DNA from 2 places in the Paenibacillus sp. TSM33 genome. Region 2 is predicted to be linked to the other one. Evidence: predicted binding sites of a transcription regulator. Region 2 holds the regulator's gene; the other holds the start of a gene.
The links. Region 2 encodes CtsR, which represses protease genes until heat stress. Its sites were predicted from a motif close to ATGGTCAATAAAGGTCAAACA; they were not measured.

Region 1 (3,422 bases), on a different contig from region 2:
ATCAACACGCGCAGCATGGATGCCAAAATGATCGCCGGGAAGCTATACATTCCTATGAGTCTGCTGAAAGACTATCTGGGTATCGATGCTCAGTGGAATGTAGCTCAGAAAACAGTAACATTGAGTAAAAGCCAGCTAAATCCGATCACAATTGCATCTCAGACGCTTCCAGCTTCGAGTAATGCAAAGGTATCTTATAAGATTAAGTATCCGCAAATCAGCGGCAATCAGCTAAATTCTGAGGCTCAACAGGCCATTAATAATGTGCTTAAAAAGCATGCAGAGACAGTATTGGCAGCAGGCAAAAAGATGGTGGCAGAGGGAGAGGTTACAGCAGATAGACCGTATGATTTCGAAAATGATTTTGCAATTGCCTATAATAAGGACGGTATTCTAAGTGTGATTATGCAGGACTACTCGTATACAGGTGGCGCACACGGTATGACGGTACGTAAAGGATATACGTTCTCGCTTGCTGATGGAAAGCTGCTGCAATTGTCTGACGTTTTGAAAGCAAACCCGAACTACAAAAAGTTCCTGAATGCTGATTTGAAGAAAAAAATTGATGCGCTCCAGGCTGGCGAAGGTTTTGGGAAATTTAAAGAGTTGGCCGCAGATCAGAATTTTTATGTGACCAACAGTGGTGTAACCATCGTGTTTGATTTGTATGATTATGCTCCATACGCATATGGAATTCCGGAGTTTACTTACTCATTCGCTCAACTGCTGCCTCAGGGCGGTAAGCCTTTTGTGGGACAAAATCAGTAATCTGGATTAGCTATATATTAAAAAATAATAGTAAATAAAAAAGACTGCCTACCGGATACGAAAATCCGAGGCAGTCTTTGTATTTACCAGCTATTCAGAGATACATAACTTTCTTACACACCTTCTGGAGAAGAGCTAGTTAACACTTTATCAATAATACCGTATTCTTTGGCATCATCAGCGGACATGAAATAGTCACGGTCTGTGTCTTTTTCGATGCGTTCCAGTGGTTGACCTGTGCGATCTGCGAGAATGCGGTTCAATTTGTCACGCATTTTCAGAATGCGACGGGCGCGAATTTCGATATCCGTTGCCTGTCCTTGTGCACCACCCAGTGGCTGGTGAATCATAATTTCACTGTTTGGCAAAGCAAAACGTTTACCTTTGGCACCTGCATTCAGCAAGAAAGCACCCATGGAAGCAGCCATACCTACACAAATGGTAGATACGTCAGGTTTAATGTATTGCATCGTATCGAAAATGGCCATACCAGCTGTGATGGAGCCGCCAGGACTGTTAATATACAAGTGAATGTCTTTTTCAGGATCTTCAGCAGCCAAAAACAGCATTTGTGCAATAATTGAGTTGGCTACAACGTCATTGACGTCCGAGCCCAACAAAATAATGCGATCCTTCAACAGTCTGGAATAAATGTCATAGGCGCGTTCGCCGCGGTTACTTTGTTCTACTACCATAGGAACATAGCTCACGTCAAAAAACCTCCCTTAAATATCATTAGTGGATTTGGTGGATATGCCGATTACACATCCCTATTTATAAACTGTTACCGTATTAACCACATGATAAACAATTTCAAACAAAAAGTCAAAGAAAGTCAAACTATTGATTAAAAAAAAGAGCGCTTAGCGCTCTTATTGGTTAAAAACATTATATGGAACATTTAGCCAATCATATAAAACGACGCGCCCGCGAGGAATCGAACCTCGATCTCAGGCTCCGGAGGCCTACGTCATATCCGTTGGACCACGGGCGCACAGATGAATCATTACAAGCAACTAACTAATTAATTGGAAACAAAGATGATTATATGATATACGGCATTGAATTGCAAGCTTTTATTACGTGCGCATATTCACATAAAAAGTTGAGAAATATAGGTTCAGATAGACTTGCATGTGAAGCAAATATTGGGTAAGATATACGTGGGACTTAAAAAGTTATCCCGGGACATTTTAAGACCAGTTAGAGATATAGCATAGAGACAGAACTTAGAAGTGTGCGGGAGTGGAAAGCATGCGAAAGATATTAGAAATACAGAAGCAGCTTCTGCCCGACCTCATGGATGTTTTGAAAAAAAGGTACACGATCCTGCATCAGATCATGCTGTCCGAAGTTATTGGACGCAGAACACTGGCAGCTTCACTGGATATGACCGAGCGCGTACTGCGCGCTGAGACCGATCTCCTTAAAGCGCAAGGGCTAATTGAGATTGAGAGTGTGGGCATGAAGGTGAGCAAAGCAGGACTGGATCTGCTGGAACAGCTGGAGCCGATTGCGAACAACTTGTTCGGCCTGTCCCAATTGGAAGATCAGATTCGTCAAGCCTACGGTTTGAGGAAGGTGGTTGTCGTTCCAGGGGATTCGGATGCTTCACCGTTAGCGAAGCAGGAACTGGGCCGTGCTGGCGCAAAGGCGCTGCTGAGTGTTATGGATGACGAGGACGTGGTCGCTGTAACAGGTGGCACGACGATTGCAGATGTGGCGGAACAACTGACATTACCTGCTAACGGCCCGCATAAGGGCGGGTGGTTTGTACCGGCACGCGGGGGTTTGGGAGAGAGCATGGAAATGCAGGCAAATACAATTGCCTCCACGATGGCTCGCAAGGTCGGCGCTCAATACCGTCTGCTCCATGTACCGGATTTGCTCAGCAATCATGCTTACAACTCCTTGCTTGAGGATACGAATATTCAGGATATATTGAGCCTGATTCGAGAAAGTCGTATTATCATTCACGGGATAGGCAACGCCATAGCAATGGCCCACAGACGCAAGCTTGACCCTGAAACCTTTGCCCAGATCAGCAATGAGGGTGCGGTTGCCGAATCGTTTGGGTATTATTTTAACGAAGACGGCGTCGTTGTTCACAGAATGCTGACGCTTGGACTCCGCTTGGAGGACATCAGGCGTACGGAGACGGTGTTAGGTGTGGCTGGAGGCAAGAGCAAGGCTGCCGCTATTCATGCAGTATTGCGTTTCGGGCAGGAAGACATTCTTGTCACCGATGAAGGCGCTGCTGCCGAGATTGTAAGCCGTTATTTAAGAGATTGATAAGGTTTTTTAATTGTGTTGTCTTGACGGGCTTTCGGGTCTGTCTTGAATATATAAAACTAAACGAACTTTGGGAGGAACTCACTCATGACAGTTAAAGTTGGTATTAACGGTTTCGGACGTATTGGACGCCTTGCTTTCCGCCGTATTCAAGACGTAGAAGGTATTGAAGTAGTAGCAATTAACGACTTGACAGATTCCAAAATGCTGGCACATCTGTTGAAATATGATACAACACAAGGTACTTTCCAAGGACAAGTAGAAGTACACGACGGTTTCTTCAAAGTAAACGGTAAAGAAGTTAAAGTTTTGGCTAACCGCAACCCTGAAGAATTGCCTTGGGGAGACCTGGGTGTAGACAT
Region 2 (3,422 bases):
TCACCGAAGCTCTCATACCTGTGCCGACATTCGTCGGACAACTGGTCAGAAAACCTCTCCGATCATCAAATGCATAATCAACATGCGCTTCAAATGCATCATCAATGACCATAGCACGTTCCCAAGCTTCTCGAACCTGACATCCCGGATATAAGCACTGAATACGCAGATGATCCTCTTCATTTATCATAACACTAACTGATTCATCATCACTAATCAACACAGCACCGTTGCGAGATTCGTTCGCCAAATTAGGACTAATCAAGTGCTTCTCAACCAGTACCTGCTTGTCGATCTCATCCAACTCGGATATTTTCAAGGTATGAAAAGTACCAAAACGACGCAAATCATCATACTGAAGGATATCCGTTAAGCGTTGAAGTACTTCCTCCGATTGCTGATTGGTAGCAAGCATGGGAAAAGGAAAATGCTGCAAGTTACGCGCAATTCTTACCCGGCTGCTAATGACAATCTCCGAATCCGCAGCATCACCACGCATCCAATCACTTAGCGGCTTTTCCGTAAATCGGATATTGGGCATCACGCATTCCCTCCTACTCTTCACAAACTTTACTCTTCAGTCATTTCTTTTTCAAGCTTTCTGATTTGGTCCCTAAGCTCAGCAGCTGATTCGAATTCTTCCTGTACAATGTGTTGTTGCATCTCTTTTTTTAAATCATCAATTTGCCGTTTAACCTTTAATCGGCCTCCAGTACGGACCGGAACTTTCCCAACATGACTCGTACTACCATGCACACGCTTGAACAGAGGGTCCAGACGACTATCAAAATATTGATAGCATGATGGACATCCAAAGCGTCCTAGCTTACTAAACTGTGTATAAGTCATACCGCAATCCTTGCATTGCAGATTTTGGGGAACACTGTGACCTGAAGACTGGCTCTTTGTGCTGGAGTCAAAATCCAACATCCCCGACAACAAGCTATGAATCGAAAAGCCATTAGGTGTTCCAGGGATCATCTCCCCTTTTTCCTTCGCACATGTCTCACAAATATGAAACTCTGTCTTTTCGCCATTCACAATTTTGGTGAAATGCAAAGTTGCCGGCCGCATATTACATTCTTGGCACAGCATAAAAGCACCTCCTTCAACGTCAGGATTTTTACAAATCCCTACATCTGAATTGCAAATCTCTATTCATTGGTTAATGGATACTAAGCTATTTGGCTGCCAGCAACGAGATCAGCATAGCCTTAAGCAATCTTGCTCGCAGTTGGTCACGATAGGGAAGCTTCAGCAATAATGTATCTCTTGATAAAGCAGCCTTTATTAAGCCAGCTTCCCTTTTGCTTAAAAAATGAGCTTCCTCTAACTGATAAATCAGTCCTTCTGCTGCCGATTGGCTAATTTCCTCCCCGATGCTCTGATGAAGGTGTGTATGGATCGCATGCTGTGCAGGTAATTGAATTCGCTGAATTCGAATGTAGCCTCCACCACCGCGTTTACTTTCCACCACATAACCCTTTTCCAGCGTAAACCGGGTACTAATTACATAATTAATTTGCGACGGCACGCAGGAAAAGCGATCAGCCAGATCATTGCGCTGAATCTCCACTAAGCCTTGGGGACTTTCCAGCAGCATGCTCTTCAAATATTGTTCAATAATGTCGGAAACATTGCGCATTTCATCATCCTCCACTAACGGAAACGCAAGTATTCAAGTACATTTCACGCTCCACAGAGTCCGCCGTATATTGAACTTAACCAAACGGTAAAGTCACGAATCTAAGCTGTACTCAGGCCATTGCTTATTGTACATCCACTGGAATTGTACCGTTTCATTTCTAGTGTGACCTTTATTTGCGATAAATCATACACTTCTCTTCTGTACATAAGAAGTAGCTCCTAACTATACGCAAATCATGTCGCTATTGTTATACCTCTTTGCTGTAAAATTGTTTTATACAACCAATCCAACAACATAATAACTCTGTAGATTCACACTGGCCTTGATTGACTTTGACTTTCTTTGACTATATTCGTATTATAGCACAAATTTCATTTTTGCCAAGGGGTCAATACCATTTTTCGCAATCTAATTATGTTTTATACATATAACAAAAAACTCTTCCCATTATGGAAAGAGTTTTGGGTAATTATGATACCCCGCATCCAATTTAGTTAAAAAAGTTGGACATTAAGAAGACCTAATTGGACCTTTATCAGAAAAAATCCAATAAAAACGTTTGTTTTATTGGTATCACACGTTTAAGTGCAGCCACAGACTTACTGTTCCCTTTAATACGCCCCCACTTATACAGATCGTCAGCCTGCTGGTAGCCTAACATTAAAGTTGTTAATGACTGAATCCCCAGTTCCAAGTCAGCTACTGTGGCATTGTCAGGTGAATTACTTGTATCCACTCTGTCCAGATGTCCATGCCCTTCCGCAGTAATCGCTAATCTCCATACCCCTTCATTCCAAGGAGCATACCGATCTGTCAGATGTAAGGTCAGACTTGTTTCCTCTCCACTCTGCTCAAAAGGGTAGTTCTCCACAAAAGCAACCGCATCTACAATACGCCCCATAAAATAAGGCACCGTTTCCTGTTGAATTCGTGGATCATCGAGTAAAAAAGACAGATTGTCATCTGCTGGAACGTAAATAAATTTACCTTGGGTTATCATTGAGTCATGATTTGCAAAATAAGTCCACAAAGCCCGACGTGCCGTCTCATTTTCATATACCAACTCATCACAATTTAATTGTTTATCTTCTAGTTTGTATAGTGCATATCCCTGAGGATCGCCTGCATCCGTGTAGTATACTACAGTTCGATAGTTCTCATTTAGAATTCGCTCCTGCCACCATGCCTTATCTCGTACCAGCGTACCATTGTAACGCAAAGCATACGATTGATATACTTGGTCCAGTTCTAAAACATTTTTGATATCTCGTTTGACTACACCTTCTGTTTTAAGTTTAGCAGGGAATTTATCAATTGGAATGACGTATTTTTTGTACTCCGTATACGTTTCCCATCCAAACTTACGATAGAAGGCAAACGAGAATGGATGCAGAAAAGAAAGGCTTTGTCCTGCAGTCTTCATCTCTTCAAGCGCATGCGTCAACAAACGTGAAACCATACCTCCACGACGCTTTTCCGGCCACGTTGCCACACCAGCTATACCTCCCATATCAAAAACCTGACCATGTATGTATACCTGTAACGGCAACAAAGTCAGTTTAGCAGTCAATTCGTGTCCGTCGAAGATTCCCCATGTTTGCTCTGGTTTGAATTTCTTCTTGGCTTTCTCCAGGTCCTCCGAGGACATTGTAAATTGAAAAGCATACTGGGATAATTCAATAGCTGCTTCAAATTCCTCACGTTGTAATTGTCTGATCTTCATATCTTCATCACCTCGCTCGTATACTTGGACCTTTAAAAAAATACGCACTTA

Region 1: clpP (ATP-dependent Clp endopeptidase proteolytic subunit ClpP) is a predicted target of CtsR. The motif match lies at 1,590-1,610, and genes of this name have one in related genera.

Annotation. Positions count from the first base shown of each region.
Region 1 is NZ_JBLZXB010000003.1:25,529-28,950, forward strand. Features, by position in the region: gene ACN6NF_RS00850 (PdaC/SigV domain-containing protein) at 1-768, shown strand, start outside; gene clpP (ATP-dependent Clp endopeptidase proteolytic subunit ClpP) at 882-1,478, opposite strand; tRNA gene ACN6NF_RS00860 (tRNA-Arg) at 1,691-1,762, opposite strand; gene ACN6NF_RS00865 (sugar-binding transcriptional regulator) at 2,023-3,060, shown strand; gene gap (type I glyceraldehyde-3-phosphate dehydrogenase) at 3,148-3,422, shown strand, end outside.
Region 2 is NZ_JBLZXB010000021.1:58,435-61,856, forward strand. Features, by position in the region: gene ACN6NF_RS22355 (protein arginine kinase) at 1-541, opposite strand, end outside; gene ACN6NF_RS22360 (UvrB/UvrC motif-containing protein) at 571-1,095, opposite strand; gene ACN6NF_RS22365 (CtsR family transcriptional regulator) at 1,181-1,645, opposite strand; gene ACN6NF_RS22370 (GNAT family N-acetyltransferase) at 2,184-3,371, opposite strand.